One region of the Streptomyces sp. NPDC023527 genome, then DNA from elsewhere that is predicted to be linked to it. Evidence: riboswitches for the same ligand, from Rfam matches in the RefSeq annotation. Region 1 holds a riboswitch; each other region holds the start of a gene.
The links. Region 1 has a riboswitch for cobalamin ahead of metE (5-methyltetrahydropteroyltriglutamate--homocysteine S-methyltransferase). Riboswitches for the same ligand answer to the same signal wherever they lie in the genome.

Region 2: it holds a riboswitch for cobalamin, as region 1 does, so the genes downstream of both, nicT (Nickel transporter NicT) here and metE (5-methyltetrahydropteroyltriglutamate--homocysteine S-methyltransferase) in region 1, are expected to answer to the same signal.
Region 3: it holds a riboswitch for cobalamin, as region 1 does, so the genes downstream of both, ACZ303_RS01590 (cobalamin biosynthesis protein) here and metE (5-methyltetrahydropteroyltriglutamate--homocysteine S-methyltransferase) in region 1, are expected to answer to the same signal.

The regions. Positions count from the first base shown of each region.
Region 1 is NZ_JBVHJJ010000013.1:164,884-169,231, forward strand. It holds gene aceA (isocitrate lyase) at 1-455, shown strand, start outside; gene ACZ303_RS24975 (3-hydroxybutyryl-CoA dehydrogenase) at 517-1,440, shown strand; cobalamin riboswitch at 1,634-1,855, shown strand; gene metE (5-methyltetrahydropteroyltriglutamate--homocysteine S-methyltransferase) at 2,017-4,341, shown strand.
Region 2 is NZ_JBVHJJ010000010.1:140,630-144,977, forward strand. It holds gene ACZ303_RS20865 (YIP1 family protein) at 1-398, opposite strand, end outside; gene ACZ303_RS20870 (APC family permease) at 513-2,000, opposite strand; cobalamin riboswitch at 2,255-2,471, shown strand; gene nicT (Nickel transporter NicT) at 2,505-3,620, shown strand; partial or broken gene ACZ303_RS20880 (two-component sensor histidine kinase) at 3,648-3,778, opposite strand; gene ACZ303_RS20885 (hypothetical protein) at 3,812-4,039, opposite strand.
Region 3 is NZ_JBVHJJ010000001.1:355,363-359,710, reverse strand. It holds gene ACZ303_RS01605 (class II aldolase/adducin family protein) at 1-460, opposite strand, end outside; gene ACZ303_RS01600 (inorganic phosphate transporter) at 481-1,728, shown strand; gene ACZ303_RS01595 (hypothetical protein) at 1,742-1,957, shown strand; cobalamin riboswitch at 2,116-2,240, shown strand; gene ACZ303_RS01590 (cobalamin biosynthesis protein) at 2,374-3,390, shown strand; gene ACZ303_RS01585 (cobyric acid synthase) at 3,420-4,348, shown strand, end outside.

The DNA of each region.
Region 1 (4,348 bases):
ACGCCGATCTGCTGTGGATGGAGACCGGCACGCCGGACCTCGCGCAGGCCCGCGAGTTCGCCGAGGCGATCCACGCCGAATACCCCGACCAGCTGCTCGCCTACAACTGCTCGCCGTCCTTCAACTGGCGGGCGGCGCTGGACGACGACCGGATCGCGAAGTTCCAGCGCGAGCTGGGCGCGATGGGCTACCGCTTCCAGTTCATCACGCTGGCCGGTTTCCACTCGCTCAACCATGCCATGTTCGACCTCGCGCGCGGCTATGCCGAGCACGGCATGACCGCCTATGTCGACCTCCAGGAGCGGGAGTTCGCCGCCCAGGAGCACGGGTTCACCGCCGTCAGGCACCAGCGCGAGGTCGGCACCGGTTACTTCGACCTCGTCAGCACGGCCCTCAACCCCGCCGCGGAGACGCTCGCCCTGCGCGGCTCCACGGAGGAGGAGCAGTTCCACTAGGCGACCCTCGACGGGCCGGCCCGCCCCGGCCCGGCCCGTCCCCTCCGGCTCAGGAGTACGTATGACTCTCACCTTTCCGCCCGGCCGGCCCCTCGACGAGAAGGGGGCACAGGCCCTCAGCGCGGGCATCCAGCGGGTCGGAGTGGTCGGCGGCGGCCGGATGGGCGCCGGCATCGCCGAGGTCTGCGCCCGCGCCGGGCTCGACACGGTGGTCTGCGAGGCCGACGCCACCGCGGCCCGGCGGGCCCGCGAGCGGGTCGCCCGCTCGCTGGAGCGTGCCGTCGAGCGCGGCAAGACGGACGCCTCCGCCGCCGAGGACGCCCTCGCCCGGCTGCTTTTCACCGGCGACCTGGACGGCCTCGCCGACCGGCAGCTCGTCGTCGAGGCCGTCGTCGAGAACGCCGACGCCAAGGCCGAGGTCTTCGCCGCCCTCGACAAGACCGTCGAGGACCCGGAGGCCGTCCTGGCCACCAACACCTCCTCCCTGCCGGTGATGCGCCTGGGCATGGCGACCCGGCGCGCCGACCGGGTGCTGGGCCTGCACTTCTTCAACCCCGTGCCGGTGATGCCGCTGGTGGAGATCGTCACCTCGCTGCACACGAGCGCCGAAGCGGCCGCCGTCGCCGAGGACTTCGCGACGGCGGTCCTCGGCAAGACCGTGGTGCGCTCCCAGGACCGGGCCGGTTTCGTCGTCAACGCGCTGCTCATCCCCTACCTCCTGGCGGCGGTGCGGATGGCGGAATCCGGCTTCGCCTCCGCCGCCGATGTCGACGCCGGGATGGAGCTGGGCTGCGCCCATCCGATGGGGCCGCTGAAGCTGGCCGACCTGATCGGCCTGGACACCGTCGCCTCCATCGCGGAATCCCTCTACGACGAGTTCAAGGAGCCCCTCTACGCCCCGCCGCCGCTGTTGCAGCGGATGGTGGAGGCGGGGCTGCTGGGACGGAAGTCGGGCCGGGGATTCCACCTCTACGACCGGGGCTGAGGGGCCCGGGTCGCGGCCGGGGCCGAGGGGTCCGGGCCGCCGCGGGAGCGGCGCGGGGCGGCGAAGGGGGTCGCCCCGCGTCCCTCCCGCTCATGGGAACCGTGGCTCCACGGGTTCCGATGTCCACTGCCCGTATCCGAACAACCCTATGTCCGCAATCCGAACAGCCCTATCCGGGGCGCGCTTCAGCGCCTAGGGTGATCAGTGCAGCTGGTTCGCCCCTGCCCGCCAGGCAGGCGCGTCGCAAGAGGGAACCCGGTGGGAATCCGGGACTGCCCCGCAGCGGTGAGCGGGAACGACCGCCGTCATACGCACTGGACCCGGCCGGGTCCGGGAAGCGACGGCCAGTAGGTGTCTGCCTCTTTCGGCGGACGTGCCCGCGAGTCCGAAGACCTGCCACTGCCCGTGCGCGACCGTTCGCGCACGGAGATCCCGGTGACCTCGAGGGCGGGTCGGCGTTACGTATCAGGCGGGCACGCGCGGCGAGAGAGCGTCGTGGTCCGCCCGGTTCGCCGTCCCTTCGCGCCTTCGAGCCGTCCCGGAATCGTATGGGAAAAGCTCGCGAAGGAGAGTTCCTTGACCAGCAAGTCCGCAGCCGCGGCAGCACGCGCCACCGTGTACGGCTACCCCCGTCAGGGCCGGAACCGCGAACTGAAGAAGGCCATCGAGGGTTACTGGAAGGGCCGCGTCACCGCCGGCGCCCTCCGGGATACCGCCGCCGAACTCCGCCGTACGCACTGGCGGCAGCTCGCCGAGGCCGGCGTCCACGAGGTGCCGACCGGCGACTTCTCGTACTACGACCACGTCCTCGACACCACCGTGATGGTCGGCGCGATCCCCGCCCGGCACCGCGCGGCCGTCGCAGCGGACGCCCTGGACGGCTATTTCGCGATGGCCCGCGGCACGCAGGAGGTGGCGCCGCTGGAGATGACCAAGTGGTTCGACACCAACTACCACTACCTCGTCCCCGAACTCGGCCCCGACACCGTCTTCCGCGCCGACTCCGGCAAGCAGGTCGCCGAGCTGAAGGAAGCGTTCGCGCTCGGCCTCGAAGCACGCCCGGTGCTGGTCGGCCCGGTCACCTACCTCCTGCTGGCGAAGCCCGCCCCCGGCATCGCGGCCGACTTCGAGCCGCTGACCCTCCTCGACCGGCTGCTGCCGGTGTACGCGGAGGTGCTCGCCGACCTGCGGGCCGCCGGCGCGGAGTGGGTGCAGCTCGACGAACCGGCCCTCGTAGAGGACCGCACCCCGGCGGAGCTGAACGCCACCGCCCGCGCCTACCGTGAGCTGGGCGGTGCCGCCGACCGGCCGAAGCTGCTGGTCGCCTCCTACTTCGACCGGCTGGGCGAGGCCCTTCCGGTGCTCGCCAAGGCACCCGTCGACGGGCTCGCCCTCGACTTCACCGGCCCCGCCGCCGCCAACCTCGACGACCTCGCGGCCGCCGGCGGGCTGCCCGGCAAGCGGCTCCTCGCGGGCGTCGTCGACGGCCGCAACGTCTGGCTCAACGACTTCGAGAAGTCCCTGGCCACCCTCGGCACACTGCTCGGCCTCGCCGGCCGGGTGGATGTGTCCTCGTCCTGCTCCCTGCTGCACGTCCCGCTGGACGCCGCGGCCGAGCGCGACATCGACCCGCAGATCGCCCGCTGGCTCGCCTTCGCCCGCCAGAAGACCACCGAGATCGTCACCCTGGCCCGGGGGCTGGCCCAGGGCACCGACACCATCGCGGCCGAGCTCGCCGCCAACCGCGCCGACCTCGCCTCCCGCGCGGGTTCGGCCCTCACCCGCGACCCGGCGGTACGGGCCCGCGCCGCCGCCGTCACCGACGCCGACGCCCGCCGCTCGCACCCGTACCCCGAGCGGGCCACCGCCCAGCGCGCACATCTGCGGCTGCCGCTGCTGCCGACGACCACCATCGGCTCGTTCCCGCAGACGGCCGAACTGCGCACCGCCCGCGCCGACCTGCGCGCCGGCCGCATCACCGGCGCGGCGTACGAGGAGCGCATCGAGGCCGAGATCCGTGAGGTCCTCGCCTTCCAGGAGAAGGCGGGCATCGACGTCCTGGTGCACGGCGAGCCCGAGCGCAACGACATGGTCCAGTACTTCGCCGAGCGGCTCACCGGCTATCTCGCCACCCGGCACGGCTGGGTCCAGTCCTACGGGACCCGCTACGTCCGCCCGCCGATCCTGGCCGGTGACATCTCCCGTCCCGACCCGATGACGGTCCGCTGGACGTCGTACGCGCAGTCGGTCACCGACCGCCCGGTCAAGGGCATGCTGACCGGTCCGGTCACCATGCTCGCCTGGTCCTTCGTCCGGGACGACCAGCCGCTCGGCGAGACCGCCCGCCAGGTGGCGCTCGCCCTGCGCGACGAGGTCGACGACCTGGAGGCCGCGGGCAGTTCCGTGATCCAGGTGGACGAGCCCGCCCTGCGCGAGACCCTCCCGCTGCGCGCCGCCGGGCACGCCGCGTACCTCGCCTGGGCCACCGAGGCGTTCCGCCTGACCACCGGCGGCGTCCGCCCGGAGACCCAGATCCACACGCACATGTGCTACGCGGAGTTCGGTGACATCCTCCGGGCCATCGACGACCTCGACGCCGACGTGATCAGCCTGGAGGCCGCCCGCTCGCACATGCGGGTCGCCGACGAACTGGCCGGCGCCGGCTACCCCCGCGAGGTCGGCCCCGGTGTCTACGACATCCACTCCCCGCGCGTCCCGAGCGCGGCGGAGGCGGCGGCCCTGCTGCGCAAGGGCCTCGGCGCCATCCCCGCCGAACGGCTCTGGGTCAACCCGGACTGCGGCCTGAAGACCCGCGGCTGGCCGGAGGTCAGGGCCTCCCTGGAGAACCTGGTCACGGCGGCCCGCGAGGTCCGGGGCAGCCTGCCCGGAGGCGCTTCCTGACACAGCC
Region 2 (4,348 bases), on a different contig from region 1:
AGGCACGCGTCGAGCGCCAGCCGGGGCAGGTCCGTCGCCCAGAACAGCACCACGAACAGCGTGACGGTCGGGCCGAACTTGCCGTTGCCGCCGAGCCGGCGCGCGATGGCGTGCGTGACGACGCCCAGCAGCAGGCTGCCGAGGAGCAGGACGCCGTCGGCTATGGCCATGGCCTCCAGCGCCAGGGCGGGGCTCACCCGCCACTGGCCCCAGAACGAGTCCTTGCCCATCGTCCCCAGCGCCCCGCACAGCATGCACAGGAACGCGGCCGCGCCCCAGACGCTCCGGTCCCGGGCCTCGTCGAGCACTTCGACGGGTCGGTACCAGAGCCCGAATATCAGGCGGTGCCACAGCAGTCTGCGCGGTTTCGAGGCCGGCGCACGCGAAGGGGAGGACATGGGGGAGGGGCTCACAGGCATGGATGCAAGTTCTATCACCGCCTTCCCCGATTACCGGTGCCCGGTCCGGAATTCAGGATTCCGCTGGTGCAGGGACAGGCGCCTGACCAGCGGTCAGACGGGCGCGGGGGTCCTGCTGTCGGGGTCGGCGTCCGGATCGATGTCCTGGTCCGGCGCGTGCAGGTACTCCTCGGTGATCTCCCGCGGCCCGAACGGCCATACCTTCTCGAAGCGCGCCCAGAGCACGAACGCCACACAGCCCGCCGCCACCCAGGCGAGGGACCATTCGATGGGGTGCCGGCCGGGCGAGTTCTTGTCCGCGTAGCCGTAGATGACCAGCCAGCCCACCAGCGCGACCAGGCTGGGCAGCGGATAGAGCCACATGCGGTACGGGCGCGGCAGCCCCGGCTGGCGACGGCGCAGCACCGTCACGGCCAGGACCTGCGCCAGGGCCTGCACGATCACCATCACGGTGGTCAGCAGCTGGATGAGCGTCGCCAGGTCCGTATGACGGCCGATCAGGAACCCGACGGCGGTGATGGCGCCCATCGACGCCAGCCCCAGCACCGGGAAGCGGTGGCGCGGATGGAGCTTGCCGAAGGCGCGGAAGAAGACCTTGTCCCGCGCCGCGTCGTAGGGCACCCGGGAGCCGCCCAGGAGCCCGGCGAGCACGGAGGCGACGGCGGTGATCAGGATCAGCACCGTGACGGTCCGGGCGGCGCCCTTGCCCCATGCCTTCTCCAGGACCGCGGAGGCGACCGAGGAGGAGGCCGCCGAGTCGGGGTCGAGCATCTGCTTCCAGTCGATGACGCCGAGGGTGCCGATCTGGAGGAGCAGGTAGATCGCCATGATGCCGAGGATGGAGTAGACGATGGCGCGCGGCAGGGTCCGCCCCGGGTTCTTGATCTCGGCGCCCAGATAGGCCGCGGTGTTGTAGCCGAGGTAGTCGTAGATGCCGATGGTCAGGCCGGCCGCGAAGCCGATCCAGAAGTGATTGGTCGTCAGCTCGAAGGCGTGCGCCGGATAGGTGAACGCCCGGTCCGGGCTGAAGTGGGTGAAGGCGGCGACGATGACGAGCACCACGGAGGCGATCATCACGCACCACAGCACGACCGAGATCCTCGCGATGTTCTCGACCCGCCGCCACAACACCGCGACGATCAGCGCGATGACGGCCAGCCCGACGAGGTCCCCCTGGTTCTGCCCCATGCCCGGCCACAGATAGCCCAGGTACTGCACGAAGCCGATGATCCCGGTGGACATCCCGAGCGGGATGAAGAGCATCGCCGTCCACACGAACAGGAACGGCATCAGCTTGCCGGTGCGGTACTGGAACGCCTGCCGCAGATAGACGTAACTGCCGCCCGCCCCCGGCAGTGACGCCCCCAGCTCGGCCCAGATCAGCCCGTCCGCGAGGGCCAGGACCGCGCCCGCGACGAATCCGATGACCGCCTGCGGGCCGCCGAACGCCGCCACCATCAACGGGATCGTGACGAAGGGTCCGATGCCGCACATCTGACTCATATTCAGAGCGGTGGCCTGGAACAGCCCGATGCGGCGTACGAACCCGACGCGCTCCGGCCGTTGTCCCGTGTCTGCCATGGCGGTCAGCCCTTTCTCGTGCCGGATGGGTCGTCCGTCCAGTGCACTCGTACACCGGCGTGCCGGACACGTCCATCACCTGGACAGCGGTGAACCGCGCGGGCGTGACGCCACCGCCCGGACGGCGCAGTGTAGATTCCGCCGATCGCCCAGGGGCGGGGAACGGCGGAACGCGCCCGGCGCGGCACCCGACGGGCCGCTGTTGCTTATGTGTGGCAACTACCACCTATGTGTCACAAGTGCCGGTCAGAGCGCTATGGTGGCCCGGCCGTGGTGTTCGGGAAGACCGGTGACAGGCCCTCGTGGCCCGATTCCGGAGCGGCCCTCGCCACTGTGATCGGGGAGTTCCCGTCCCGTTCCGCGTGCCGCCACGGCGCGCGGAGCCACTGGCCGCCGACGGCGGCCGGGAAGGCAGGGGCGGGCGCGTGACCACCCGTAAGCCAGGAGACCGGCCACGGCAGACGACGCATTGATCCACGAGGTGCTTGGAGCGTTCACCCTCAGATGTCCCTGCCCACCGACACCCCCACCGGCGCGCCGCCGGCCTTCCGCTGGCGCCGCCAGGACACCGTACGGACCGCCGGCCTGCTGGCCGTCATCGCCGCCCTGCACGTCGTCGCGTTCGGCGTCCTCTACCTGCTCGTCGTGCCCGACCACTACACCGTGGGCTCCAAGGTCTACGGCGTCGGGCTCGGCATCACCGCCTACACCCTCGGCATGCGGCACGCCTTCGACGCCGACCACATCGCCGCCATCGACAACACCACCCGCAAGCTGATGGCCGACGGCAAGCGGCCGGTCTCGGTCGGCTTCTGGTTCGCGCTGGGGCACTCCAGCGTCGTGGTCGCCATGGCGGCCCTGGTCGCGGGCGGCACCCAGGTCGCGGGGAAGCTGATGGACGAGGAGTCCACCACCCACCAGACCCTCGGCATCATCGGCACGACGGTCTCCGGCGGCTTCCTCTACCTCATCGCCGCCCTCAACCTCGTCGCCCTCGCCGGCATCCTGCGCATCTTCCGCGCGATGCGCGAAGGGCGCTACGACGAGGCGGAGCTGGAGCGGCACCTGGACTCGCGCGGCTTCATGAACCGCGTCCTGGGCCGCTTCACCCGCTCCATCACCCGCCCCGGCCAGATGTACCCGCTGGGCTTCCTCTTCGGTCTCGGCTTCGACACCGCCACCGAAGTCACCTTGATGGTGATGGCGGGCAGCGGCGCCGCCGCCGGCCTGCCCTGGTACGCGATCCTGTGCCTGCCGCTGCTGTTCGCCGCGGGCATGAGCCTCTTCGACACGCTCGACGGCACCTTCATGAACTTCGCCTACCAGTGGGCGTTCTCCAACCCCGTCCGCAAGGTCTTCTACAACCTCACCATCACCGGGCTCTCGATCGGCGTCGCCTTCCTCATCGGCACCATCGAGCTGGTGAGCGTGTTGCACGAGAAGCTCGGCCTCGACGACGCGGTCACCGCCTGGATCGCCGGTATCAACCTCGACAACGTGGGCTTCATCATCGTCGGCCTGTTCGTGGCCGTCTGGGCGGCGGCCCTCGCGTACTGGCGCTTCGCCAAGGTCGAGCAACGATGGGCCGCCCGCACGGCACCGGCCGCGTCGGAGGGCTGACGGGGCCGACGCGTCCGCACGGACCTCCTACGGCCGGGCCGCCGGGAGTACGACCTCGAAGCGGCAGCCGCCGGTACGTTGCGGACCGCCGCCCGGCCCGCGTGGGCCCCGACGATGCCGCGGACGATCGCCAGGCCGAGCCCGGCGCCCGCCGGCGGTCCGGGCGGTGGCCGGGCGGTGCCCGGCCGGGATCAGCGGGACCGGCGGCCCAGGGAGCGCGGGCGCAGCAGCGCGGCGGCCAGTACGGCCGGGGCGGTGACCAGCAGGGTGGACGTGACCAGCGAGGTGCCGTGGTCCTGTTTCTTGCCCTCGGTCGCGAGGGCACTGCGGTACGAGTGGCGGGGAGAGAACGGCGGACGCGTGGGCGGCGGGGTCGGTACCGGTGTCGAAGGCGGCCGGGCGGGGGTGGAGGGCGGCACGTCGGACGGCTCGCTTCCGATGGGGACGGGCCCTGGCCGAGCCGGGGCGGGCGCGGGCCCGGGCTGCCCGGGGGCGGGCCCGGCAGGGACGAGCGGTGGTACGGGCGCCGGGGGAGCGGGCGCCCCAGGGGCCGCGGGCGCGGGAGGTGCCGGGGGTGCGGGCGCCGGTGGTGCCGGGGCCGGGGGTACGGCCGGAGCCGGTGCGGGAGGTACGGGCGCGGGCACCGCGGGCGCGGGGGCCGGCGGTGGCGCGGCCGGGGGAGGGGCCGGGGCCGGAGGAGCCCCGGGAGCGGGCGGCGCGGGGGCCGG
Region 3 (4,348 bases), on a different contig from region 1:
CGAGGGCGCCGGCCATGTAGTGGATCAGCGGGAGCTCGTCGACCAGCGTGGAGACGGCCGTGGCGTGGACGGCGTGGGTGTGGACGACGGCCGTCGCGTCGGTGGCGCGGTAGAGCGCGAGGTGCATGGGCAGCTCGCTGGTGGGGGCCAGCTCGCCGAGGACCTGTCGGCCGTCGAGGTCGACGGCGACCGCGTCGTCGGGGCCGAGGCTGTCGTACGGGATTCCGCTCGGGGTGACGAGCACGACATTCCCGACCCTGGCCGAAACGTTGCCCGAGGTGCCCACCACGAGCCCCTCGGCCGTGGTGCGGCGGGCCGTGGCCACGACGTCCGCCCAGGCCCGTCGAACGCCTTCGTGATCTTCCAACGCTGCACCCCTCCGGTTGACGCCACCGCTCCGCCCGTTCCAGTTCACCTTCCGTTCACCAAGGGTCTTTACGGTCGCCGCTGTACTGACCATCGAGCTGATTGCCTGGGTGAATGGAACACATCACGCTTCTCATCGGGATCGTGATCGTCACGGCCTTGGTGTTCGACTTTACGAACGGCTTCCACGACACGGCCAACGCCATGGCCACCACCATCTCCACCGGGGCTCTCAAGCCCAAGGTCGCGGTGGCCATGTCGGCGGCCCTCAACCTTGTCGGGGCGTTCCTGTCCGTGGAGGTCGCCAAGACCATCTCCGGCGGCATCATCGACGAGAGCGCCGGAATCAGGCCCGAAGTGATCTTCGCCGGGCTGATCGGCGCGATTGTCTGGAATCTTCTGACGTGGCTGGCCGGTCTGCCCTCCAGTTCGTCGCACGCCCTTTTCGGCGGCCTGATCGGCGCGACCATCGTGTCCGTCGGCTTCGACGCGGTCAACGCCGACAAGGTCGTCATGAAGGTCCTCATCCCGGCCGTCGCCGCGCCGATCGTGGCCGGTCTGGCCGCCACCCTGGCGACCCGGCTCACCTACCGCCTGGCCAGGAACCGCGACGAGAAGGAGACCGCCAAGGGCTACCGCGCCGGGCAGATCGCCTCGGCCGCCCTGGTCTCCCTGGCCCACGGCACCAACGACGCGCAGAAGACGATGGGTGTCATCACCCTCGCGCTGGTCGCCGGCGGCGCCGTCGCCCCGCACGCCGACCCGCCGATGTGGGTCATCGTCTCCGCGGGCCTGGCCATCGCGCTCGGTACGTACCTGGGCGGCTGGCGCATCATCCAGACGCTCGGCAAGGGCCTCACGGACATCAAGCCGGCGCAGGGCTTCGCCGCCCAGACCGGCGCCGCGACCGTGATCCTCGCCTCCTCGCACATCGGCTTCGCGCTCTCCACCACCCAGGTCTGCTCCGGCTCGATCATGGGCGCCGGCCTCGGCCGCAAGGGCGGCGTGGTCCGCTGGTCGACCGCTGGCCGGATGGTCCTCGCCTGGGGTCTGACCCTGCCCGCCGCGGGCCTGGTCGCCGGTGGCGCGGCGCTGCTGGCCGACCAGGGCGACTGGGGCGTCGCCACGGTCGCCGTCCTGGGCCTGGCCGTCTCCGGCGCCATCTGGATGGCGTCCCGCCGCAAGCCGGTCACCCCCGACAGCATCAACGAGCCGGTCGCCGAGGCCGCCGAGCCGGCCGGTGTGGTCACCACCGCGCTCCAGGCCGTCGCCCCGCCGCCGGCCGGCCCCCTGACGGCCGCCGTCCCGGCGACCTCCCTGACCCACGAGGCGGGGCGCGCCCCCGCCGCCGCGACGAGCTGAGGGAACACACACCATGCACATCGACTGGGCAGCACTCGGCCAGGTCTTCGGTGTCAGTCTCGTGGTGACGGTCGGCCTCGTCGGCATCTTCACGATGGGCATCGTCGGGACGTCGTCCGCCTCCGCGGCGGGAACGCGGCCGACCGCGGTGGCCCGCGCGGGCGCGTACGCGTGCTTCGCACTGTGCGCGGCAGCCGTGGGGTACGGCATCTATCTGATCGTCGCCTAGCGACCGTCACTAATGTCCTCGAATGCCGGACGGGCTGAATTTCAGCCCGTCCGGCGTTTTTCACATCCCGGCCCCGTGGACTCGAACCCCAGCTCAGACGTGAGTTGACGGCCGTTCACGGCCCATGGTGGACTTCCGGGGCCAAACGGCGACAGCAGAGGAAGCCGGTGCGAGTCCGGCGCGGTCCCGCCACTGTCACCGGGGAGCGTCCCCCACCCAGGGCCACGGTCCGCGCGAGCGGACGGGAAGGCCGGGGCGACGCCGATCCGGGAGCCAGGAGACTCTGGTCGCCGGTCACGTCGAGCCAGGGCGCGGACCCTGAGTGAGGACACATCGCCATGCCCGGCCGCCGACCACCCCTGCCCAGCGAACCCCGGTCCCGCCAAGGCATGACGGCGGTCTGACCCATGCGCCCCATGCGTCTCCCGCGTCCGGCGCCCGCGACGCGCGCCGATCACCTCGGGCACCTCGGTTTCGCGTACGGTGCCGCGCTCGGCTTCCTCGCCGACCTCGCCCTGGGCGATCCCCGTCGGGGCCACCCCGTGGCGGCCTTCGGCCGGGCCGCGTACGCCGTCGAGCGGCGGCTGTGGCGCGACCACCGCGGCCGGGGCGCCCTGCACGCCGCGCTGTGCGCGGGCGGCGCCACGGCCGGTGCCGCGCTCCTGGCCCGTACCCTGCGCCGCTCCCCCGCCGCGGACATCGCGCTGACCGCCGCCGCCACCTGGGCCGTGCTGGGCGGTACGTCCCTGGGCCGCGAGGCGCGCGCCATCGGCGGCGCGCTCGGCGTCGGTGACCTGGACGTCGCCCGGGAGCGGCTGCCGCACCTGTGCGGGCGCGACCCGCAGGCGCTGGACGGGCAGCAGATCGCGCGCGCGGTCGTGGAGTCCGTCGCCGAGAACACCTCCGACGCCGTCGTCGGCGCCCTCGTCTGGGGTGGGCTGGCGGGCGTACCGGGCCTGGTCGGCTTCCGCGCCGTCAACACCCTGGACGCGATGGTCGGCCACAAGTCGCCGCGTCACCGGCGGTTCGGCTGGGCCTCGGCCCGTCTCGACGACGTCGCCGGCTGGCCCGGCGCCCGTCTCACCGCCGCCCTCACCGTCCTCGCCGGCCCCGACCCGCGCGGTGCCTGGCGGGTGGCCCGCCGCGACGCCTCCCGGCATCCGAGCCCCAACGCCGGCCCGGTGGAGGCCGCGTTCGCCGGTGCGCTGGGGGTGCGTTTGGGCGGCACCCTCGCCTACGCGGGCCGGGTCGAACACCGGCCCGTCCTGGGCGGTGAGAACCGCCCCGTGGAGGTGGCGGACATCGAACGCGCGGTGCGGCTCTCGCGGCGCGTGTCGCTGCTGGCGCTGGGCACCGCGGTGGCGGGCCGCGCGCTGGGCAGCCTTTGCAGCAGGACCGTGGCGCGGAACGCGAAGCGAAGGGGGAACCGGTGACAGCGGACAGGAGCGGGCCCGCGGGCCCGTTGGGCGGGGGCCTGCTGGTGGCCGGGACCACCTCGGACGCGGGCAAGAGCGTGGTGACGGCCGGGATCTGCCGGTGGCTGGTCCGCAAGGGCGTCAAGGTCGCGCCGTTCAAGGCGCAGAACATGTCGCTGAACTCCTTCGTGACCCGCGAGGGCGCGGAGATAGGCCGCGCGCAGGCCATGCAGGCGGCGGCCGCGCGCGTCGAGCCGTCGGCGCTGATGAACCCCGTCCTGCTCAAGCCTGGCGGTGACCGCAGCAGCCAGGTGGTGCTGATGGGCAAGCCGGTGGGTGAGCTCAGCGCCCGCGGTTACCACTCCGGGCGCCAGGAGCAGCTGTTCGGGACGGTGACGGAGTGCCTGGAGGAGCTGCGCCGCACCCATGACGCGGTGATCTGCGAGGGCGCGGGCAGCCCGGCGGAGATCAACCTGCGGCGCACGGACATCGTCAACATGGGTATCGCGCGCGCCGCGCGGCTGCCGGTCGTCGTGGTCGGTGACATCGACCGGGGCGGGGTCTTCGCGTCCTTCTTCGGTACGACGGCCCTGCTGTCCCGGGAGGACCAGGAGCTGATAGCGGGCTACATCGTCAACAAGTTCCGCGGTGACGTGACGCTTCTGGAGCCCGGCCTGGACATGCTGCGCGACCTGACCGGCCGCCCGACGGTCGGTGTGCTGCCATACGCGCACGGGCTCGGCATCGACGAGGAGGACGGACTGCGCGTGTCGATGCGCGGCGCGGTCCGAGAGTCGGTGGTGGCCCCGCCGCACGGTGCGGACGTGCTGCGGGTCGCGGTGTGCGCGGTTCCGTTGATGTCGAACTTCACGGACGTCGACGCGCTGGCGTCCGAACCGGGCGTCATCGTCCGCTTCGTGGACCGCCCCGAGGAGCTCGCCGACGCCGACCTGGTCATCGTGCCGGGCACGCGCGG